DNA from 2 places in the Lactococcus sp. SK2-659 genome. Region 2 is predicted to be linked to the other one. Evidence: riboswitches for the same ligand, from Rfam matches in the RefSeq annotation. Region 2 holds a riboswitch; the other holds the start of a gene.
What was found. A riboswitch is a leader RNA that binds a small molecule or an ion and turns the genes downstream of it on or off. The one in region 2 is predicted to bind lysine.
Positions count from the first base shown of each region.

Region 1: linked by a shared signal. The riboswitch ahead of dapA (4-hydroxy-tetrahydrodipicolinate synthase) and the one ahead of LDP15_RS07095 (amino acid permease) in region 2 are both predicted to bind lysine.

Region 1 is NZ_JAIWQZ020000001.1:333,264-345,822, forward strand. Features, by position in the region: gene LDP15_RS01620 (aspartate-semialdehyde dehydrogenase) at 1-693, shown strand, start outside; gene LDP15_RS01625 (NUDIX hydrolase) at 704-1,159, shown strand; lysine riboswitch at 1,227-1,402, shown strand; gene dapA (4-hydroxy-tetrahydrodipicolinate synthase) at 1,503-2,396, shown strand; gene LDP15_RS01635 (MgtC/SapB family protein) at 2,436-3,107, opposite strand; gene LDP15_RS01640 (ribonuclease J) at 3,457-5,169, shown strand; gene LDP15_RS01645 (leucine-rich repeat domain-containing protein) at 5,218-8,397, shown strand; gene ffh (signal recognition particle protein) at 8,476-10,032, shown strand; gene LDP15_RS01655 (GNAT family N-acetyltransferase) at 10,061-10,603, opposite strand; gene LDP15_RS01660 (NADPH-dependent F420 reductase) at 10,685-11,260, opposite strand; gene LDP15_RS01665 (AzlC family ABC transporter permease) at 11,435-12,142, shown strand; gene LDP15_RS01670 (AzlD domain-containing protein) at 12,129-12,455, shown strand; gene LDP15_RS01675 (Ig-like domain-containing protein) at 12,518-12,559, opposite strand, start outside.
Region 2 is NZ_JAIWQZ020000002.1:3,146-15,704, forward strand. Features, by position in the region: gene gnd (phosphogluconate dehydrogenase (NAD(+)-dependent, decarboxylating)) at 62-967, opposite strand; gene LDP15_RS07050 (MurR/RpiR family transcriptional regulator) at 1,332-2,180, shown strand; gene LDP15_RS07055 (DUF960 domain-containing protein) at 2,218-2,526, shown strand; gene LDP15_RS07060 (metallophosphoesterase) at 2,608-3,381, opposite strand; gene rpsR (30S ribosomal protein S18) at 3,581-3,826, opposite strand; gene LDP15_RS07070 (single-stranded DNA-binding protein) at 4,000-4,500, opposite strand; gene rpsF (30S ribosomal protein S6) at 4,530-4,823, opposite strand; gene LDP15_RS07080 (undecaprenyl-diphosphate phosphatase) at 5,015-5,869, opposite strand; gene LDP15_RS07085 (lactococcin family bacteriocin) at 6,252-6,467, shown strand; gene LDP15_RS07090 (hypothetical protein) at 6,476-6,757, shown strand; lysine riboswitch at 7,015-7,197, shown strand; gene LDP15_RS07095 (amino acid permease) at 7,355-8,821, shown strand; gene dnaX (DNA polymerase III subunit gamma/tau) at 8,855-10,513, opposite strand; gene LDP15_RS07105 (phosphotransferase) at 10,562-11,203, opposite strand; gene LDP15_RS07110 (GAF domain-containing protein) at 11,235-11,723, opposite strand; gene LDP15_RS07115 (chorismate mutase) at 12,112-12,384, shown strand; gene LDP15_RS07120 (hypothetical protein) at 12,472-12,559, opposite strand, start outside.

The DNA of each region.
Region 1 (12,559 bases), on a different contig from region 2:
TGCTCAACGATTCAAATGATGGTTGCTTTAGAGCCGATTCGTCAAGCTTATGGGCTTGAGCGAGTAATTGTCAGCACTTATCAAGCGGTCTCTGGTGCGGGTCAATCAGCAATTAATGAAACAAATCGTGAACTCCAAGAAGCACTTGATGGAAAAGCACTGACAGAATTGTCAGCAGAAATTTTACCGTCTGCTGGAGATAAAAAACATTATCCAATTGCTTACAATGCGCTTGCACAAATTGATGTATTTACTGACAACGATTATACTTATGAAGAAATGAAAATGACAAATGAAACCAAGAAAATCATGGAAGATGATTCAATTGCGGTTTCGGCAACTTGTGTCAGAATTCCAGTTCTTTACGGTCATTCTGAGTCAGTTTATGTTGAAACGAAAAAAATAGCAGACATTGATGAGGTTAAACGTTTGATTTCTGAATTCCCAGGAGCTGTTTTAGAAGATGATGTTGCTCATCAAATTTATCCACAAGCCATTAATTCAGTTGGTCGTCGTGAAACTTTTGTGGGTCGTATTCGCCGTGATTTGGATGCAGCAAATGGGATTCATCTTTGGGTGGTTTCTGACAATTTACTCAAAGGAGCAGCTTGGAATTCTGTTCAAATTGCTGAAACACTACATGAGCGTGGCTTAGTTAGACTAACTCATGAGTTAAAATTTGAACTGAAATAAGGTCTGTTAAATGAGTTATATCAGTAAAATTCGTGAAAAAATTGGTCATGAGCTTTTGATTTATCTGGGAGCTGGCGTTATTGTCTATTCTGATGAAAAAATTCTCTTACAAAAACGTAAAGATAACGGAACTTGGGCTCTACATGCGGGTGGCATAGAAGTTGGTGAAGAACTTGAGGAGACTGCTCGCCGAGAATTATTTGAAGAAACGGGACTAAAAGCAGGTAAACTTGAGCTTTTAGGAATTTATTCAGGACAAGACCGTTTTATGACTTATCCCAATATGGACCAAGTTTATATGCCAGGCATTTATTATATTTGTCGAGATTTCACAGGGAGTTTAAGACCACAAATGAGTGAAGTTGAAGAGCTGAAATGGTTTAAATTTAAAGAAATTCCAAAAAATATTCATGAGCTAAATCGCCGTGTTATCAAAGATTTCATCCAATTAATTGCGAAAGAATAATAATAAATTAGACTGTATAAAAATAAAATTTTTGACCTCGTTTACTAAAGTATGCTATAATGGGTCAAACAAAATTAGAGGTTGCGAAGACGAAGAAGTTAGTGGAGCGGTGAACGCAATGAAGCTGATGGCGGCGTTCTTTGCCGAAAGAAAAATTGTCACAAAATTTTTCTTGGGCTGTGTGGTTAAATCCTACAGACTGTCTTTCTGTCAGTACTGACAGAAAGGAGAGCTAATCAAAATCATTTTTGACGAACTTTTGAGAACCTCTTTTGCATAAAAAGAGGTTCTTTTTGACCTCTTGACAAGAGCTTGTCAGTATGCTCACACATAAGGAGAAATTATGTCAGCAAAAGAAACAATTGAAAAATTACAAAATGCACGTATCATCACGGCCCTAGTGACCCCTTTTAAAGAAAATGGCCAAATTAATTTTGAAGCATTTCCTAAGCTCATTGAGGATTTACTTGCTAATCATACGGAAGGCCTTATCTTAGCTGGAACAACGGCTGAATCGCCTACTCTTACTCATGATGAAGAATTGGCAATTTTTGCTGCGGTTAATAAAATAGTGGCCGGACGTATTCCATTAATTGCGGGTGTTGGGACTAATGACACACGTGATTCGGTTGAATTTGTCAAAGAAGTTGCTGAACTTGGTTATATCGATGCGGGACTTGCAGTGACTCCTTATTACAACAAACCTTCCCAAGAAGGAATTTATCAACATTTTAAAGCCATTGCTACTGCGAGTGATTTGCCAATTATTTTGTATAATATTCCAGGAAGGGTGGTCACTGAAATTCAGGTAGAGACCATCTTACGTTTAGCAGAACTGGAAAATGTAATTGCCATCAAAGAATGTACAAATACTGATAATCTGGCTTATCTCATTGAAAAGCTACCCAAAGACTTTTTAGTTTATACTGGAGAAGATGGGCTAGCTTTTCACACTAAAGCTTTGGGAGGTCAGGGTGTAATCTCGGTTGCTAGTCATATCCTAGGTCAAGAATTTTTTGAAATGTTTGCAGAAATAGACCAGGGCTCTATTCAAAAAGCAGCGGCTATCCAAAGAAAAATATTACCCAAAATAAATGCACTTTTTAGTGTCACAAGTCCGGCTCCAATCAAAACGGTTTTGAATGCAAAAGGATATGAAGTTGGTGGCTTACGTTTACCACTTGTAGCTTGTACTACTGAGGAAAGTAAAATAATTCTTGAAAAAATTGGAAATTAAAAAATACCCTTTTAGGGTATTTTTCTTTATAAAAGTTGGTCAATATTCAATTGATTTAATCTTATCATTCGATTCCAAAAGACTCATTAACGAAGCGATTTCAAAAGCTTTTGGTAAGTTCAAATATAGCTCAGTTTTTAAAGAATTATTTGATTTTTTTTCAACTTTTATACTAAGAATTTTGACATCTTCCTCTTTCAGCTGTTGTTGCAACAGTTGAAGGCCTTCAAAATCTTCTAATTGAAGAATAAGATGATCGCTTGTCGCTGATTTTATCCATCGATAATTTTGGTGTAAAATAATTTGAAAAAGTAAAATAAGTAAAGTAGCTACAATACCTATAAAATATAATCCAGAACCGATAGCCATCCCAATACCAGAAGTTGCCCAAATTCCAGCCGCAGTAGTCAATCCATTAACGGATTGATTGTGAACAAAAATCATTCCAGCTCCTAAAAAGCCAATACCACTTACAATTTGAGCCGCAATTCTGGAAGGATCAAGATTGACTCCATGGGTACTGATGATGTCCATAAAACCATATTTTGAGACAATAATCATTAAAGCAGCACTCAAAGCAACAATTAAATGAGTACGTGTACCAGCATTTTTGGAACGGCTATTTCTTTCATAACCAATGGCATATCCACATACCCCAGCTAATATTAATCGAATTAACCAATCAAGTTGTGTTAAGAAAGTAATCTGCATAAAATTTCCTCCTTGTCATTTAAAACTTACCTTCCATTATATCGCTATTTTGATTAGAAAAAAAGTAAGACCCATAAAAAATGAAACTGACTTGCTTTTTTACTTGCTTTGGGTTAAACTTATATTAGTGTATTCTCGGTAGAGATTGGAATGCCAATCTCTTTTATTTTAATTCTAAGTAGAATTATCTTTTCAATATCGCTTGTCCCACTCGACCGATTTCGAGAGTGAATATGGCAAGGAAATTGCTAAAAACAGGACTGTAAATTTACTGACAGAATTTGTCAATAACTTACAGATTCTTTTTATATCGAAAAAATTATAAATTACACTGACAAGAAAGGTTTTTATGTCTAATATTAAAATCACTCCATTAGGTGGTGTGCGTGAATTTGGTAAGAACATGTATTTAGTTGAGGTTGAAGAGCAAATTTTTGTGCTTGATGCAGGACTTAAATATGCTGAAATGGATCAACTTGGTGTTGACTTTGTTATTCCTGATATTACATATCTTTTAGAAAATGCGGATCGTGTCGCAGGAATTTTCTTGACTCACGGACATGCTGATTCAATTGGGGCTTTGCCTTATATCGTTTCTGAATTAAAAGTTCCTGTTTTTGGTTCAGAATTAACAATCGAACTTGCAAAAATTAATGTCAAAAATTATGCTGACAGTCGCAAATTCAACGATTTTCATGTTGTAACTGAAGATACAGAAATTGATTTTGGTAAAGCCGTCATTTCATTCTTCTCAACAACACATACAATTCCTGAAAGTTTAGGAATTGTTATTTCTACAAATGACGGAAACATTGTTTATACAGGCGATTTCCGTTTTGATCCAGCTGTTGCAAAAGGCTATCGTACCAATATGCGCCGATTGGCTGAAATTGGAAATAGCGGAGTCCTTGCTTTACTTTCGTCATCACCAAATGCTTTGTCAACAATGCAATCTGCTAGCGAGCATGAAATTTATGAAAAAATTTATGACTATATTGATGACAACGAAGGACGGGTCATTATTGCTTGTAACGCAGGTAATTTAGGTCGAATTCAACAAACGATTGATGCTGCCATTAAACTTGGTCGTCGTGTTGCTTTTACAGGCGAAGATATGGACCAAATCATCGAAACAGCAACTCGTCTTAACAAATTACAAATTGTTGATAAAAAATCAATTATTAAACCAGCAGAAATTAAAAAATATGCTGACAATGAATTAGTTATTTTGGAAACAGGACGAATGGGTGAACCACTTAAATCTCTTGGAGACATGGCTCATCGTCGTCATAAATACGTTAAAATTAAAGATGGAGATTTAGTACTTGCTGTTACAAGTCCATCTGTCTCTTATGAAACAACAATTGCTCGTATTGAAAATGAAATCTATAAAGCTGGCGGAGTCATGAAAATGTTGGCTTCAGATTTGAAAATATCTGGTCACGCGAATGCTCGTGATTTGCAATTCTTACTTGATATCTTCCGTCCAAAAAATTTGATTCCAATCCAAGGTGAGTATCGTGAACTTAGTGCCCATGCTGATTTAGCAATGGAAATGGACATTTTACCAGAACATATCTTTATCGCTAAACGTGGTGAAACAGTCAGTTTAGAAAATGGAGACATGATTCCATCTGGTGTTATTCAAGCTGAAAATGTTATGATTGACGGTTCAGGAGTTGGAGATATCGGTTCAGTTGTTTTACGTGACCGTAAAGTGCTATCAGAAGATGGTATTTTCATTGCCGTTATCACAATTTCTAAGACTGAGCGTAAAATCGTCAGCAAATCTCGTGTTCACACTCGTGGTTTTGTTTATGTTAAAACTTCACGTGATCTGATGCGTGAAGCTGGTGAGTTGGTCAACGAAACTGTTGATAAATATCTTTCTGGAAAAGAATTTGATTGGGCAGAAATCAAAGGTTCTATCCGTGATGCTCTTGGAAAATTTTTATACGAGCAAACAAAACGTAAACCAGTGATTCTTCCAGTAGTTATGGAAGCACGTCAACCTCAAGATTTAAATAAACGTTACACTAAAAAAAATCATAATAAAAAATAAAAGTTACAAAACCTCCATTTTTTCGTATAGAAAGTTAGGAGGTTTTTTATGTCTCAAAAATCAATAAAGAAAATAACGATGACTGTTGGAGTAGGATTACTGACAGCCACTCTTAATCCCACATTTTTGAATCATCAGTTGGTGACAGAATTACCGGTGGAGGCCACGACAAGTAAAATTACATATACTGATGAGCAAAAAATTACTTACAACCTTGATAAAGTTTCACTGACAGCTGAAGTTGCCTCCTATGCTGGCTTAGCGGGAGCTGATATTGTAATTCCAGATATTATTGTAAATAACGGTCAAACCTATGCAATAACATCAATTGGAACTTATGCATTTTCAAATAGTGGAATTCGTTCGGTTATTATCGGAAATAATGTTGTAGATATTAATACTAGTGCCTTTCAAACAACAACAGCTTTTCCTGACTATTATAAGAAATCACTGACAGAAGTAGTTTTAGGAGCAAAAGTCCAAAATATAAAAACAGATGCTTTTGCTGGAAACGCCATAAGTAGTATAGAATTTCCAAATTCTGTCCTAAAGATTGCGACAAGAGCTTTTGCAAATAATAATTTAACAGAACTTTCATTGGGTTCAAATATCACAGAAATTATGGCCAAAGCCTTTCAAAGTAACCAAATCACTACAATAGAATTTGCTGATGAAGCATTGACAATAGTAGATTCAGCGGCCTTTTCTGGGAGTCCCGTTCAAAGCTTGACTTTGGGAATTGGAGTGACTTTGGCTGATGACGTATTCAATAAAACGAGTCCTTTATTTGGTCAGTTATCAGATTTACCGACAGATGGAATTCGGACAATTTCTGTCAATTCTAGTGGTCTTTTTGATAAAAGTTGGATAAATTCTGACAGTTCACAATCGACTTCTGTGAGTACAGAAAATGCAGATACAACCCCTGTCTCTTCTTCCAATTCAGTAGAGCAAGTTGATGTTGCCAGTTCAGAATCAACACAAGAGGCAAATTCGGCTTCACTCTATCCAATATCTGAAGCGAATAGTGTTACAGATAATATTTTAAATTCAATCTCTTCTTTAGACAGTAGTATTTCTAGCTCACAAACAGAGAATAGTCAGTCAGAAGCTTCCAGTACAGCAGAAATCAGTTATGATTCAGAAAACTCAAATAGTTTGTCTTCTTCAAACCAAATCAATTCCAATTCAAATAGTGAAAATGATTCAAACCAATCCTCATTAGGTTCGAGTATGTCCTCTAACGAAGAAAGTGAGCATTCTAATTCTTCTAATATCAACGAAACGAATAATAGTTCAGAAATAACCAATATTTTACCATCGTCAAATCCGACAGAAAGTAGTTCAGTATCAGATCAAACAAGTTCTGAAGCTTCAACCAATTCAAATAGCAGTATCAGTTTATCCCCCTCAAACATAAGTTCAACTTCTGATTCAGAATCAGCAACTAATTCGTCAGATTTTTCTAATGTAGCAGAAGTAACTAATAATTCCTTAGCTTCCGTAAACAATAGTTCAAGTTCAGTTTTATCCAGTACAAGCACAGCTGATAATTTAGAAATCAATCAATCTGGTTCTGATAATCTTACAAAGGATAGCACAGAAATATCTACTTCAGGAGCCTTTTTGTCTTCAAATCAAACAAGTTCTGAAGCTTCAACCAATTCAAATTCCCCCTCAAACATAAGTTCAACTTCTGATTCAGAATCAGCAACTAATTCGTCAGATTTTTCTAATGTAGCAGAAGTAGCTAATAATTCCTTAGCTTCCGTAAACAATAGTTCAAGTTCAGTTTTATCCAGTACAAGCACAACTGATAATTTAGAAATCAATCAATCTAGTTCTGATAATCTTACAAAGGATAGCACGGAAATATCTACTTCAGAAGCCTTTTTGTCTTCAAATCAAACAAGTTCTGAAGCTTCAACCAATTCAAATAGTAGTATCAGTTTATCCCCCTCAAACATAAGTTCGACTTCTGTTTTGGAATCAACAACTAGTTCGTCTAATTTCTCTAATGTAGCAGAATTAGCTAATAATTCATCAACTCATTCTTCAGATGTTTTAAATAGTGATTCAAATGATAGTTTAGGTTCAGATTCTTCAAACCTTAGTAGTATCCCTAATTTGGAAACGAATCAAACTATTTCGTCCAGACCAAGTGAAGTAAATAATATATCAGAAAACCCTAAGAAAGTTTCTTCTTCAAATTCAGTTCAAGAAAACTCAACAGACCATGAGATGTCTACTAACCCAAAAAGTAGCATAAGTTCACCTTTCAGCACAACTTCTAGCTCACAACCAAAAGAGAGTCAATCGAATCTACTTAATACAACAGAAGGAATCAACAATCCAATAACTTTTAATAATTCTTCATCAGAAAATTCTGCTGCCTCTATTCTAACTAGTTATTCAAATAATAACTCAGAATCATCAGAAACAGGATATTTAAATATATCTAATAAGGCACAAAGAGACAATCATTCAGAAGTTTCTCATAGTTTGACAACTTCAAATTCAAATGAAAACAACGTGTCTTCAATACAATCACAAGCAATTTTAGAAAGCTCTAAAAGCTCAACAAATAAGAGAAGTTCATCATTATCAATTATAAACTCAACTTCTCACCCACAAAAAGAAGATAATCAGGCAAATTCTTCTGATGAAGTAAAATCAAATAATAATATAGAGTCAATTATAGGTCAATTAAATTCCATAAGTAACAAAACTCATGTGAATTCTTTGACTAGCCAAAAACTATCAGTAATTTACACCTTACCAAGCAAATCGAAAGTGATGAATGAAAAAAATAAAAATTCAAATACAATAAGCGAAGAAAAACTCATCAGAACTCCTCAAAAAAATGATGAAAGTCAAAATTTAGGACAAATAACTGCTCTTGACTTATCTTTTAACAAAGAAGCAGAGACTATGAAAGATTTTAAAACAGTTGCGACTAAAGTTCCTGATAATGAAAATGGTGATCGTAGTCAAAATAATAAAACGAATAGTATTGATAAAGGTAAAGGTTTTTTCAAAAGGTCTGAATTTAATTCTAAATTACTTGATAGCGACAATCATATTTTAAAGGAAAATGTTCTTTTAAAAAAACATGGTCTTATAAGTGACAATTTTTTCATTGGTCTAATAACAATTTTAGGAGCTTGTATTATTTTCATATTTATATTATTTAAAAAGAAAAAAAGAGTGAAAAAAGATACCGACTAGAACTTTTGATGTATTCAATTTTAGCTAAAGAAATGTTATAATGAAGTAATTGTAAAAAATAGAATTGGATTATAAAATATGGCATTTGAAAACTTAACCGAACGCTTACAAAACGTTTTTAAAAATCTACGTGGAAAGAAAAAAATTACTGAGACAGACGTCACAGAAATTACAAAAGAAATCCGAGTTGCTCTCCTTGAAGCCGACGTTGCTCTCCCAGTTGTCAAGAAGTTTATTAAGGCAATCCGTGAACGAGCTGTCGGTGTTGAAGTATCAGAAGCATTAAACCCAGCTCAACAAGTAATTAAAATTGTTGATGAAGAATTAACAGCTATTTTGGGTGGTGGGGAAGCTGAATTACTTAAATCTCCTAAAATTCCAACAATTATCATGATGGTTGGGTTGCAAGGGGCAGGGAAAACAACCTTTGCTGGTAAACTTGCTAAAAAACTCAAAGAGGAGCAAAATGCTCGTCCTTTGATGATTGCAGCCGACGTTTATCGTCCAGCAGCGATTGACCAATTAAAAACCTTAGGTGAACAGCTTGAAATTCCTGTCTATGATGAAGGAACTGCTGAAAAACCAGTTAATATTGTTCGTAATGGTCTTTTAAAAGCTCAAGAAGAACGTAAAGACTATGTTTTGATTGATACTGCAGGTCGTCTTGAAATTGACGACACTCTAATGAACGAATTGCAAGAGATTAAAGCACTTGCTGAACCAACTGAAATTTTGCTTGTTGTTGATGCAATGACTGGTCAAGTTGCAGCACAAGTTGCTAAAACTTTTGATGAAAAATTGGACATTACAGGTGTGATTATCACTAAACTTGATGGTGATACACGTGGTGGTGCGGCATTATCAATCCGTGAAATTACAGGAAAACCAATTAAATTTACAGGGACTGGTGAAAAATTAACAGATCTTGAAGTTTTCTATCCTGATCGAATGAGTTCACGAATTCTTGGAATGGGTGATATGCTCACCTTGATTGAGAAGGCTCAAGCAAATTATGACGAAGAACAATCAGCAAAACTCGCTGAAAAAATGGCTGAAAATCGTTTTGATTATGAGGACTTTGTTGAACAACTTGATCAAGTGACAAATATGGGACCAATGGAAGATATTATGAAAATGATTCCAGGAATGTCACAAATGCCTGGTTTAGATAAGGTTAAAGTTGATCCTAAGGATGTTGCTAGAAAACGAGCAATGGTCTTGTCAATGACACCGGCAGAACGTCATTTAGAGGCTGAACTGTCACCAGCCCGTCGTCGTCGGATTGCCGCAGGTTCTGGAAATTCATTTATTGAAGTAAATAAATTCATTAAGCAATTTAATCAGTCCAAAGAAATGATGCAAGGAATCATGAATGGTGATATGAATGCTATGATGCAAAAAATGATGGGTGGAGCCGGTGGACAAATGCCGAATATGCCTGCGGGTTCTGGAATGCCCGATATGTCATCTTTGGGTGATTTACAAGGGATGATGGGTAATGGTTCAGCAAATGGGATGCCCGATATGAGTTCTATGTTTGGCGGTGGTTTAAAAGGTAAAGCAACTGAGTTTGCTATGAAACAAGCCATGAAACGTGCTCAAAAGAAAATGAAAAAAGGTAAGAAAAAACGCTAAGTAAAAAAACAGGAGAACTCCTGTTTTTTTACTTAACCGCTTTTTCTCTTTGAGTGTATTCAGATTTAAGAATCCCCATAAAGTAGCTATCATGATATCTACCGCCAGCAAAGAATTGTTCCTTAATCGTTCCTTCAATTTTGAAACCTAATTTTTTATAGATATGAACAGCAGGAGCATTATCAATATCTACCCATAAATAAACTTTATGCATATTTAGAGTATTGAAAGCATAGTCAACACCTGTTTTTAACGCTTTTTGAGCGTAGCCTTTTCCAGAAAAACCTGAAATGATAATGATTTGAATTTCGCAGGTACGATGAATGTAATCAATAGACATAAGTTCCACAATTCCAATAAAAGTATCATTGGCTTCAATTACAAAGCGACGTTCAGTATTATCATGGATATGTTTATCATAAAGACTGCTTAACTCGTCTAGTGATTCATAAGGTTCTTCAAACCATAGCCGCATTGTTTCAGCTTTATTATTGATGATATGGATATTTTTTAAATCTGTTCGTTCCAATGCTCTGATTTTCATTGTTGGTTCATTTGTTAATGTAGTCATTATTCTACTCCTTGATGATATTTCTTTATAAAATAAAAAGCCTTGTTATTTAATTATAACAAGACTTAAATTTTTAAGCGACTATTTGAAAATCCCAAAACCGCCGTCCCAAGAAATTTTTTCAGAAGCAGCTAAAGTAATTTGCAGAAAACCAATAGCTTCTAGTTCGCGAGCCCTTTTTAGTGAACCAGCGTCTAATAGACTCAAACCACTATTTTCAAGAGATTTAATAATGGTCTCTTTTGCTTCCTGACTATCACTAGCGAGTAAAACGGTTGTTTGATGTTCATTTGCCACTTTTTTTGTTGCCAATGTATCGGAAAAAGTCGTATTAAAAGCCTTAACAATCATTGAATTTGGGAGTTGTTTAGCAATGAGAGCCGCAGCAGAAGTATCCGAAGGCACTAATAGACTATCAAATGTTGTGAAATCAACGGGATTTGTAATATCGATAATTATTTTTCCTTGTAAATCAGTCGAATATTCTTGGATGATTCCGGCAATTGCGACATAAGGAACAGCTAAAACAACAATTTCACCCAATTCTGTTTTAGCTGAGTTTGATAAGATATAGTTGACTTTATTACCAGATGAACTAAAATTATCACCGATTGCTTTTCCCATTTTTCCTTTACCAAAAATACTAATTGTTGCCATAGTCTTCCTCCTCTAAGATTGATATTGTTATTAATTTGATTATATCATTGAAAAAATGAAATCTATAGCAATATACCTTGCAAAAATTAAGTGATTAATAAATTTTTATTGACAGTTAGTTAATATTTATGTGATAATGGTTAGATACACTCTTTTAGAAAGGGAGCTAAGGTTATGAATTCAGAATTGACCTTTAAACAAGGTTTAAAAGATACATTACCAACAGTTTTTGGCTATATTGGAATTGGAGTAGCATTTGGAATGATTGCTCATAGTGCTGGTTTCAATCTTTGGACGATATTATTACTATCATTAATTGTTTATGCAGGATCAGCACAGTTTATAATTATCACCATGTTAACGGTTCATAGCCCACTTTTATCTATTGTTCTAAGTGTATTTTTAGTGAATTCTCGAATTATTCTGATGTCAATGACAACAGCAACCTATTTTAAAAATGAAAGTTTACTAAAGAATATTTTTATTGGAACTTTGTTAACTGACGAAACTTTTGCTTTGGGCATGAATAAGCAAAATTATACGGATGGAAAATTAAGCTTTTCTTGGTTTAATGCGTCAAATTTACTGGCCTATTCGGTTTGGGCTTTTTCTAGTCTTTTGGGAGGACTTTTAGGTAATTTATTAACTGATCCACAAAAGCTTGGCTTAGGTTTTGCAATTATTGCGATGTTTATCGGATTGCTTTATTTACAACTTATTGGTGATAAAACTTTAGGATTTAAATTACAATTAATCATCGTTGGAATTACTATGGTTTTATTTTATTTTGGTTTAACCATTATTCCTAGTAATTTGCTAGTTTTGTTTGTTACTTTGGTAGTTTGTGCAATAGGGGTGGGGGTAAAACATGTATTCTTTTAATTTTATCTTATTGACAATAATTATTTGTGGTTTGGTAACTTTACTTTCACGAATTTTACCCTTTATTTTACTCAAAAAAGTTAACCTCCCTCAACCGCTTGTCGAATATTTGAGTTTTGTTCCAGTCGTTATTATGTCAGCTTTGTGGGTTTCCAATCTTTTTGTTCAACATTTGGGGCACTTGCCTTCAATCAATTGGAATAATTTATTCGCTTCACTTCCGACAATTCTTGCCGCAATTTTGACGAAAAACTTATTAATCATTGTTATTGTAGGAGTTCTCTCCCTAGCGTTTATTCAAGTATTAATGTAAAAAATCAATCTTTAAATAATATTTTTTAAAAATAAAAATAACCAGAGCTTTTTGAACTTTGGTTATTTTTGTTTTTTTGAATCTGAAAATTTGAGCAATATAAT
Region 2 (12,559 bases):
AGTTTTTTACTGACAGAAGTTTTTTATCCTAGTTAGCTTACGCTTCTCATCTGTCAGTAAATTATTTTTGTTCTACGTCATGTCCGCCAAAGCCATTGCGCAAAGCGGCAACTACTTTTCCAGTCATGGTATCTTCTTGTAATGAGCGTTGACGCATCATTAGTGACAAGGCAATGACCGGGGCAGGAACGCCCAAGTCCAAGCTTTCTTCAACGGTCCATTTTCCTTCTCCTGAAGATTGAACATGTCCGATAATTTGGTCTAGTTTAGGGTCTTTTGAAAATTGTTCTTGAGCAAGCTCCATCAACCAGCTTCGGATTACTGAGCCGTGATTCCATAATTTTGCAACGGCTTCATAGTCATAATCAAATGGTGACTCTTCCAAAATTTCAAATCCTTCAGCAATCGCTTGCATCATCCCATATTCAATTCCATTATGAATCATTTTCAAGTAATGACCACTGCCAAGTTTCCCTGTATAGAGGTAGCCATCTTCCATTGAGATTGCTTTGAAGATTGGTTCTATGATTGTCCAAGATTTTTCATCATCTCCACCAATCATAAAATTCCCGCCTTGACGAGCTCCAGCCATTCCACCAGAAGTTCCAACATCAAAAAATTTAATTCCTTTTTCTGTCAGTAATTTATTTTGTTCTAAATTATCTTTGTAATTAGAATTTCCACCGTCTATCAGAATATCTCCAGCTGACAACTTTTCAGAGAGCATTTCAATCGTTGAATTTGTAGGAGTTCCTGCTGGAAGCATCAACCAAACAATTTTGGTTGCTGGCAATTCTGTCAGTAAATTTTCAATTGTGCTGACAGCGGTAATTTTGTCTGAGTAATCCTTAGCTTCCTCTACCGCTTTTGTATTTAGGTCGTAAGCAACAACTTCAATCTCATGGTCAACGGCATTTTTCACAAGATTCATTCCCATTTTCCCTAAACCAATCATACCAAATTTCATCATTTTTTCCTCCGTGGCATCGCTTTCATTTTATAACTTTAGTATAAGTAATTTTTTTTCATTTGTCAACAATAATTTTTGTAAAATATTTTCTGATTTGTCAAAACAATTTCAAGTTAGGAGTTTGGAATTTTTGAGAAATCGAGAAATCTTGAGTATCACTACTTATAACACGCTATAGCGAACTCCCTAGATACCTTATTACTCCGCTCTAGGTGTAACAACTAGCATATCTGTAAGTCAGTAAACTGACAACAGCTATCCTACGCATCGTTCGGTCCTAATAAAATGATAGCCAGTACATGAAACATTGTTTCGTGTTACTGGCTATGATATAATGTAGTCAATTAGAAGGAGGCTTGATATGTCGCGTACTTTAATCAGCCGAATCCGAAGTTATTATGATAACCTCAGTAAATCAGATCAGGCAATTTCTGACTATTTAATTGCGAATATTGATAGTGCAGCGAGGCTTTCAATTCAGGAATTTGCTCAAAAAACTCATGTCTCTACGGCTACAATTTCTAGATTTTCTAAAAAAATCGGCTTTAATTCCTTCCAAGAATTAAAACTCGCCATTCATGCCACTGACTCGACACGAAATGATGAATTTTTTAGCGAACTTTCACCAACTGACGATTACAAAGAAATACTGACAAAAAACTTCAACGGCAATATTTCATCATTAAATTCTACATTAAACCTTATCACTAACAGACAACTTGACCAAACCATGGAAATTTTGCTCAATGCCAGCACTTGCGGTTTTTTTGGTTTGGGTGGTTCAAACGCTGTTGCATTGATTGCTTTTCATAAATTTTTGAGAATGCCTTTGCACTGCGTTTATCATCAGGATTTTCATTTTCAACAAATGCAGGCTGCAAAATTAACGAGCGACGATTGTGCTTTTGTTATTTCACATACAGGAAAAAACAGAGATACAATGCACTTGGTTGAAATTTTGAAGAGTCGCGGGGTTCCAATTATTGCATTGACTTCTTTTGCGAGTTCACCTTTAGCTAAAGCGGCCGATGTTGCGCTAATTTCAATTTCCGAAGAAATTTCATTTCGACCTGAAGCCGTTGCTTCCACAGTTTCTCAAATTAGTTTGCTTGATGCCTTGTTTATGATGTACGGAATGAAAATGAAAAATGTTTCTGAAGGGACTTTATCTGAAATCCGAAAAGTCATTCGAGATTCCCGTATTTCCTAGAATTTATCCATTTATCTTATAGAAAGGATGTGATTTTATGGCATTTTCTAACACTAGACGACGCTACGCAAGTTTTGATACCGTTGCGTCAATTCCTGGAGAAGTCATTGATGCCTTTTGGTTTATTATTGACCATCACCTCAAGGGCGTTTTTCCACTAGAAACAATTATCAATTTCGACTTGGTTAATTCAGATAATTTACTTTCTATTCGTTTTTCTCAAGACAACAGCCCAACAACCATCCTCGTTGATTTTGACTACCCTTTTAATCCTGAATGGCCTCTACACTACCGAGCCGTTGATAATATGGGACGCGAAACGATCATGACTGCAAGAGAAATGTAATGACAGAATTTTTAACAAAGCTGTCAGTAAATTTTAAAATAAAAAAATAAAAAAATCTGTCAAAATTACTGACAGATTTTTTTAGATGTAGTAATACACAATTTCTGGAGGCACCCCAAAACGAATAGGTAAGAAAGTCAAACCAATTCCACGATTAACATACAATTTTGTTCGGTCATTGAGCTGATACAAACCAGCATCAGCACTACTTGAGCCCTTATTACGTAAACGCCAATTTCCTATCCGAATTTGCCCTCCGTGACTATGACCAGAAAGAATTAAATCAAATTCCTTAATTGTCTCCATGTCTAAAATAGTATCCGGTTCGTGAAGGGCTAAAAGCGAAAATGTTGCATCAATGGGCTCAAGTTCAAAATCAGGCCGTCCCTCACGCCAGTCATCAACCCCAGAAATAGATAAATTATCTTTGACAACTGATGAATTTTTCAACAGAACAAAACCAGCTTTTTCTAGAAACTCTTCAACAAACTTTGACGATTTTTCATCATCAAAATCATGATTACCAAGTATCGCAAATTTTCCAAGAGGAGCTTTAAGTTCTGACAATATCGTCAGCAAATCAGTCCAATCTCGATTTTTTGCCCAAGCAACCTTATCAAATAAATCTCCAGAAAAAATAATTAAATCTGGCTGTTCATTAGCAATATTTCGAGCAAATTTTTTAAAACGACGACTAGTCGTGTGCCAAGCAAAGTGGGTATCGGTAAAATGAGCAATTTTTAAATTTTGTTTTTGAGCGATTTTTACATGTCTCACTTTCATCAAATGAGGCTCTATAAAAATTCCATAAATTAACAAACTTAAGAGCACTGCTCCTATTATCAATTCAATCATTTGTCCATTTTATCATAAATTCACTGACAAAAACATAGTATTAATCAAAAATACTTGATGAAGTTATCAATCTATTCTCTTTTTCTGACAAATTTCTGGTCAGTAAATTCGGACGGAACCGAGCATTCTGTCAGTAAATATCAACTCTATTTGTCAAATTTTTATACAAAAAAAGACTACCGAAGCAGCCTTTCATTTATTAGTTTTGGTCTTCAGCTACGAATGGAAGCAAAGCCATTACGCGCGCGCGTTTGATTGCGTTAACCACTTTACGTTGGTTTTTAGCAGATGTACCAGTCACGCGACGTGGCAAGATTTTACCACGTTCTGAGATGAAACGTTTCAAAAGTTCAGTGTCTTTGTAGTCAACGACTTCGATTTTGTTTGCAGCGATGAAGTCAACTTTTTTACGGCGTTTGAAGCCGCCACGACGTTGTTGTGCCATTTTATTTCTCCTTATATTATTTTTAGATGTCTGTTTAAAGTTTTCTTAGGATTACGACGTTATTATGAAAAGCCGATTCTGCTTTTCATAATAACTAGTAAGAGGGTTAGGAAATCCGCCATAGCGGTTTCCGTGAAATAATTAGGCGCTTTAGCGTCAATTATTTCACCCTATTAGAATGGAAGGTCATCATCCGAAATTTCCATCGGCGAGCTACCAAACGGATCAGCATCACGACCGAAATTCGGTGTTGCATTATTGTTATTCGTTTGTGGACGTGGAGTATTATTTGTAGATTGGCTAGGTGCAGAATATGAACCAGCAGAAGTTCCGCCTCCCATACCTTCACGAGCAGATCTACTTTCCAACATTTGGAAACTATCAGCCACAACCTCAGTCACATAAACGCGTTGACCTTGTTGATTTTCATAGTTACGTGTTTGAATTCGACCAGTTACCCCAATCAAAGCTCCTTTTTTAGCCCAATTCGCCAAATTCTCAGCTTGTTGGCGCCAAATAACGCAGTTAATGAAATCAGCCTCACGTTCGCCATTCGCATTTTTAAATTGACGATTTACAGCCAATGAAAATGTTGCGACAGCTTGATTTTGAGGGGTGTATCGAAGTTCAGGATCGCGAGTAATGCGTCCTACTAATACAACATTGTTAATCATGATGAACTTCTCCTTAGAAATGAAAGCTCTTAAGCTTCAACTTTAACGATCATATGACGAAGAATGTCAAGGTTGATCTTAGCAAGACGGTCAAATTCGCTCAAAGCTTCTGAAGTTGTTTCAGCTTCAAAAGTTGCGATGTGGTAGATACCTTCGCGGAAATCATTGATTTCGTAAGCAAGTTTACGTTTTTCCCAGTCTTTAGACTCAAGATTTGCAGCACCGTTGTCAGTCAAGATTCCATCGAAACGTTCAACGAGGGCAGCTTTTGCTTCTTCATCAATGTTTGGGCGAATAATATAAAGAATTTCGTATTTAGTCATTGATTTTTCCTCCTTTTGGACTAATGACGCAGGTTGAGTCCTGCGTAAGTTGTGAGTTTTTCCCACAGAGTTATATTCTATCACTTTTTTCTATTTTTAGCAAGAATACATTTAAACTTTCCCTCAGCAAAGAGAACTATTTTAAAATAAAAAATACCAACTAAAGAGAGTTGGCATAATTTATCTCATTCTCAGCCCAAAAAGGCTTTAAACATTGCATAAATAAGAAGGATAATCCCTAACACAATCCGATATTTCCCAAAGAAAGTAAAATCGTGTTTTTTCACATAATCGGTCAAGAACTTGATGGCAACCATTGATACCCCAAAGGCAACTATACAAGCTACTAACAAGACCCCAAATTGTTCAAAACTTAAAGAATTCCCATTTTTGAAAAAGTGAAGTATTTTGATGAAACTAGCCCCAAACATAACTGGAATACCCAAGAAAAAGGTAAATTCTGCGGCAACTTCACGACTTACACCAATTAATAAAGCACCGACAATTGTCGCACCTGAACGTGATGTCCCTGGAAGTAAAGAAAGCACTTGGAATAATCCAATATAAAGAGCGGCACGATAAGGCAAACGGTCAATATTCATTACGGAAAATTCATGGTTTGGTACCCACCGACGCTCAATGACAATAAATGCTACCCCATAAATAATTAACATGAAGGCAACAGGAACAAAGTGGTAAAAATGTTTGTCCAACCAGTCATTAAGCGGTAAACCAATAATCGCTGCTGGTAAAGCCGCAATCAAAACTTTCAACCACAAACGCCAAGTTAATTGAATCTCACGTGGTGTTTTTTGTTTGTCAGCTGGATTTAACTTATTAAATGGATTCAGTTTATGAAAATAAAGAACAACAACTGACAAAATTGCTCCTAGCTGAATCACAACATCAAACATTTCTTTAAAAGCTGCTGATTGATTAAGACGAATAAATTCATCAGCAATAATCAAATGTCCTGTTGAGGAAATAGGTAACCACTCAGTGATTCCTTCAATAATACCTAAAATAATGGCACGAATAAAATCCATATTTTGCTCCTAGAAAATTTCAGTAAAAAGACTGATTTTTATTGACTGACATAGCAGTCCTATCCTCATAAGTATAACATAAACATCACTGCTTGTAACAGGCCAAGGCGTAAATGTGCTGGCTAGAACGAATGAACTGTCTAATCAAAGGCGAAGATAGATATCTACTCTTTCTGATGAAACAACTAGCTCATTCATAAGTCAGCAATCTGACAACGACTATCCCAAGCAAAAAATTATTGTCCCCATTTCATTCGACCATAATGAGTAAAAATAAAAAAGAATCGATTATAAAAAATTTATTTAATTTTAAAAAAACCTTGACAAAACAAATGTAAGCGCTTATGATCGATGAAGATAATAGAAAAAGGAGGATTTACAAATGAAAAATCCAAATAATTTTGAAATTATTTCTGACGAAGAATTGTCAGAGATAACTGGCAGAATGACTTGGTGGCAAGGTATTGACGGAGTACTTAGTTCTTTTCAAAGCACTCCTAGTTGGGTACAAAAAAAGGTAGCATCAAGCGGGTATGTTCCCTATATACCTGGTGGCGGTTCATGGGTTGGTGGTCCTGGAATGAAACCAGGAAGATAAGGAGAATATTGAAATATTTTGTAACGTCTCTGTCTGCTTCAAAAAATATGGGGACATTAAATTGGCAGACAATGATATTGGACGAGCATCGTGTTACCGAGTCGTACTGGGAAAACGCAAAATTAGAATTGTCAAAAGAGATAAAATGGGTCACACAAAGTGAACTTTACCAAAAACTAAAACGCAATGATGGTTCAGGCAATGATATTATATTATCAAAACCAGTTAGTATAATTTTAGATACGGTAAAGTCTGACTTTACCAACGCAAATGTCTGGGTTTATCAATGAAGGGAGTAGAAAAAATCATCAATCTCCCTGAGTTACAAAATCTTTATGACTTTCTTTACATGACATATTGACAAAAAACTCCTTTGTAAAGGAGTTTTTTGTCACCTAATATTTATATCCTTATTTACTCTTGCCACTCCGCTTGTACACCTTATTTAAACAAATGACCATCACTTACCCAAAAAATGATTACTTATAACTTATCTAATCTCCTCTTCCTTGACATCATCTTAAAATTGCGCTAGAATTACAAATAACACATCGATAGAGGTCGCAACTGATATGAATCTACGCCGAGTTGGAGCACAACAAAGACGCGTATTTAGAGGAGGAGAGGTTGCCGAAAGAATTTTGTTGCTCAGCAAGGTTCTTGGGCTAGTGAGGAAAACTCACTAGACTGTCGCAAATGGTTAATAACCATGCGGAGGGCTATTCGTTCAAGAAAATTTTTAAAATTTTGTCGGACCTTTAGCAATCTATTCTATCTAGTAGGATTGCTTTTTTTGTTTTTCTCAGACTTTTCTAAACTAAACAGGAGTAAGGTTGAGTCTGAGTCAAACAAGTCGGTGTAGAATAAATTTTATTAGGGAGAGAATTTTGGAAAATTCTTCAAACTCAACTACTGAGACGCAAGTAAAACGCGGCTTAAAATCACGTCATGTTTCCATGATTGCCCTTGGCGGAACAATCGGAACTGGATTGTTTCTGACTTCAGGCGATGTCATTCACACGGCAGGACCATTTGGTGCACTGACTGCCTATGTTCTTATCGGAGCAATGGTTTACTTCCTCATGACATCACTTGGTGAAATGGCCACTTATTTACCCACTTCTGGTTCTTTTTCAGACTATGGAACACGTTATGTTGACCCAGCTTTTGGTTTTGCTCTAGGTTGGAATTATTGGTTAAACTGGGCAATTACCGTAGCGGTTGATTTAACAGCCGTTGCCCTTTGTATCAAATTCTGGTTACCAGATGTTCCAAGTTGGATTTTTTCACTGATTGCCTTAATTATTGTCTTTGCAATCAATGCCTTATCAGTTAAAACTTTTGGCGAAACTGAATATTGGTTGTCAGCCATTAAAATTACTGTTGTTGTTTTATTCTTGATTATTGGTTTCTTATCTATTTTTGGAATTATGGGCGGTCATATTGACGTCGCTAAAAATCTTTCAGTTGGTAATCATGGTTTTGTCGGAGGACTTGGTAGTTTCACTACTGGTGGAGGGATTCTCGGCGTACTCTTAGTCGCTGGTTTCTCTTTCCAAGGAACAGAATTGCTCGGAATTACAGCTGGTGAAGCTGAAAATCCTGAAAAATCAATTCCTAAAGCTATGAACTCTATCTTCTGGCGTATTCTTGTCTTTTATATCTTATCTATCTTCGTGATGGCGGCTATCATTCCATTTACCGACCCACACTTAGTTGGAGGAGATTCAGCTGCTCAAAGCCCTTTCACAATTGTATTTGAACGTGTTGGTCTCTCTATTGCAGCTTCTATCATGAACGCCGTTGTTTTAACTTCTGTCGTTTCAGCAGCAAATTCTGGAATGTATGCCTCTACTCGGATGCTTTATTCGCTAGCTAAAGATGGTGGCGCACCAAAGATTTTCTCAAAAACTTCAAAAAACGGGATTCCTTTCATTGCTTTATTAGCTACAACTGCTGTTGCTTTACTCACATTCTTGACATCAATTTACGGAGTTAGCTTCTTTACATTCCTTGTCTCAGCCTCTGGTTTAACAGGATTTATTGCTTGGATTGGGATTGCAATTAGCCACTTCCGTTTCCGCCGCGCCTATGTCGCTCAAGGAAAAGATGTTAAAAAATTACCTTATCATGCAAAACTATTCCCATTCGGTCCAATCTTAGCCTTAATTATGACCGTTTTAGTCACACTCGGCCAAGACCCAATGCTTCTTTTTGGTAAAACTTGGGTGCAAGGCGTCATCATGTATGCCGCAATTCCACTCTTCTTCATCCTTTACTTGGGTTATAAATTTAAAAACAAAACGAAACTTATCCCCCTTAAAGAGGTTGATTTAAGTCGTCATAAAGATTAAAAAAGTCGCTCAATGAGCGGCTTTTTTATTAGTTTAATCATTAATTTCAACTACTTTTTCACCAAAGAGTTCTTTAGCTAAATTTACCGTTTCATCCGGCTCTTTTTCATCTTCTTCATCTTCTTGAACATTTTCAGATTTTAAATTAGAAACATATTCTGCTCGAACTTCTTGCCAGTCTTGTTCAGCAAGAGAAATAATTTCTGGCGCAAATCCAACAATTGAACTCAAGAGATTCCCACAAAAAAGTTGCAATTCTTCATTTTCACTGACCCTTTTAGCAAGATTCTCATGAGGAAAAGTCACCACAAGGAAATTTTCTGACGCAGCGACAGGGGCTGTATTATTAAGTAAAGCTCGGTCTGCCGGTTTAGTTACCGAAGCAACAAGTTCTGGCCACGCACTTAGAGCAGCTTTTCTAGCTTCATTTGTCGCCTCAGCCAAAGCTTTATAAATTAAATCTTTGTTAATTTGGCGTTTTTTAGATGCTATTGGTTTCGGACTGGCTTTAACTTTTTCTGTCAGTAAATTATTTTGTGAATCTGAATTTACCCGAATTTGACCAGCTGAAATTTGAGCTTTCAATTGATTAATTTCGGTTTTTAAAGTAGCAATTTCGGCTGTCAGCTGATTAGGGATTTCTCCTTGCGGAGCTGTCAGTAAATTATTTTGTCCAATTTCAGCCAAACGCATGGTCATGACATCTGCCGCAATTTTTGTTTGAGTCGTTTCCTTTATCGTTTTCAAACTTTCAATTGCAATATCAATCCATGAAAAAATTTGACCCCGGTCATACTGAGAATTTTTATCCAAGAGTAAATCCCGAAGGTATGCTAATAAATCTTCCGTAAATCGAAGCATATTTTTTCCTTCAGCAAAAATCTTATCAAGTTCCATCAGCGCTTTTGCTTCATCGTGCTCAAAAAGTGCTGCAACATATGTTACTAAAGCATCTGCAGCAATCGACCCTGTGACAAGTAGTGCATCATTTTCTTCTAATTTTCCTGATGAAAACGATAAGGCTTGGTCTAATAAAGAGAGGGCATCACGCATTCCACCTTCAGCTGCTTTAGCAATAACATCGAGTGCTCTACCGTCGAATTCAAGTCCTTCATCAGCCATTATTTTTGCTAAATAAGTCCGAATGTCTCCTGTTGTGATTGATTTAAAAGCAAAACGTTGAACACGCGAGATAATGGTTGCTGGAATTTTTTGTAATTCAGTAGTAGCCAAGACGAAAACAACATTTTCTGTAGGTTCTTCAAGTGTTTTCAAAAGTGCATTAAAAGCCCCTGTTGAAAGCATATGCACTTCATCAATAATATAAACCTTGTAAGTGGCTTGACTAGCTGCATAAGTTGATTTATCTCGAATTTCTCGAATTTCATCAACCCCATTATTTGATGCCGCATCAAGTTCAATGACATCATCTAAGCTTCCTTTAGTGATTGAGTCGCAAATAAAGCAATTATTGCAGGGCTCTCCATCCACTTGATTAGGACAATTTATTGCCTTAGCAAAAATTTTAGCTGCTGAGGTTTTCCCTGTCCCTCTTGGACCAGAAAAAAGATAAGCATGTGAAATTTGATGATTGACAATCGCATTTTTTAATGTTGTTGCTACAACTTCTTGCCCCACCATTTCATCAAATCTTTGACTTCGATATTTTCTATATAATGCTTGATATGCCATTTTTCTCTTCCAATTTTTTACTTAGTATTCTTTTCATATCCGCTTGTTTCAATAGAAATCTTGCCCAAGACTATAGTTTAAGTCTTTTAAAATTTCAGTTGAAGCATCACGTGATTGAATCAATTCATCAATATCTTGTGATTGATAATTTCTGAGAGCCTGTCTGAGGGCGAACATTCTTGCTCGATTAATCGTTGCCTCATCTGCTTCGGTTGCCGCAAAAAATATTTTACGTGCTTTTTCATCAAAAATCGTCCAAGCGATTGCTAAATCAAAAGCTGGATCACCAATAACAGCTTTGTCAGAAATTTTGACATTAACTAACTTTCCGTCAGTAACTTTTAAATTTTGCGTAAGCAATTCTCCCAAAACCCAAACAGGTTTCTTGGACCATTTTGTTTTTGCTGCAAAATCAAATTTTTCTTGCAAAAGGTCAGCAGGAACAACTTTTTGATAGACTTTCAAAAGTTCTATCATCTCAGCTTCAAAGAAAATCAAATCAGAACCAGCAAAAGCATTTTCAAAACTAGGTGACTTTGCATCTGTTGTTGGTAGCCGATGTAATTGATAGAGAAAACTTCCTAATTCTTGCGCAAATTCACGAACATCTCCAATATTACCTGGATTTACAGATGTTCCTTCTTTTTCCCCAAAACGGTCAGCAATAAATTTTTTTACTATTTCACTCATTTTTTTCTCCGATACCCTTTAAAATTTTGATTTAACCTACTTCAAAAAATTTAAAATCAGTCATTTCACATAAAATGTTAGCAAATTCTTCAAGATATTTTTGGTCGATTTCATCGTAAAAACCAATTTCTGAACTGTCTAAGTCAAGAACCCCAACTAATTTATCGTCTTTAACCATTGGAACAACAATTTCAGACATTGCTCGACCGTCACAAGAAATATAATTTTTGTGTTTCTTTACATTTTCAACAATAATGGTTTGGCGATTTTGAGCTGATTCCCCACAAACCCCTTTGCCCATTATAATTTCAACGCAAGACACAGACCCTTGAAATGGCCCTAAAATTAATTTTTCACCGTTGTAGAGGTAGAAACCTGTATAAACTTGCTCAGGCAAAAAGCTCCAAAGTAAACTACTTGCATTGGCTAAGTTTGAAAGTGTATAATTTTGTTCACTAAGAAGCGCTTTTAGTTGCAAATTAAGCAACTCATAACCTTCGATTTTTTCTTCTTTATTCATCTTGTTGCTCCTCAAAAATAATATAATCCATTATATCATTTTTTAAAGGCAAATTTTAGATTAGTTTTGATATAAGCATCACTGCTTCTACTACGCCGTCCTTCCTGCCATTTCGCCTTGCCAGCTTGCTGGCTTAGAGTGAGCCCTTTTGTCCGTTGCTTTAGCAATGCTGACAAAAGGGACACCTGTGATATGGACAACGAAGTGAAACGAAGTTTACTTCTCTACGCTACGTTGTCCGCTCTCGTTATGTTGCTAAAGCAACATAGCGAGCCGCACTCACTTGGTGGGAAATTATCGTTCTCGCTGAGTTCGGTCATAAATGAGAGAAAGAAGTCAGCAACATGAAACGTTGTTTCGTGTTGCTAGCTATGATATAATAAAAACCATGAATAAACTAGAAGAACTCCGGAACAACATTGACCAAGTGGACCAAGAAATCGTTCAACTTCTTGAAAAACGTATGACAATTGTTCAAGAAATTAGCCAAGAAAAACAAGCACAAAAAATTACTATTTTAGATAACTCTCGCGAACAAGCCGTATTAGATTTGGCTCGCCAAAATATTAAAAATTCTGCTTATCAAGAAACAATCATTAATACTTTTAAAGATATTATGAAAAATTCTCGCCTTTATCAAAGAGAAAACCGTGAACAATAAGAAAAAGTTACTGACAAAATTCTATCACTCCTATCTGCTTGCTTACGCAACTTACAGACTGAGCGATAATTTTGTCAGTAACTTTTTTTATAATTTAAATTGTCCAGCTAAACTGTCTCGCAACATCATGTATTCTAATTGCGGCAAATCAAGCAGAACCAATTTACTATTTTCT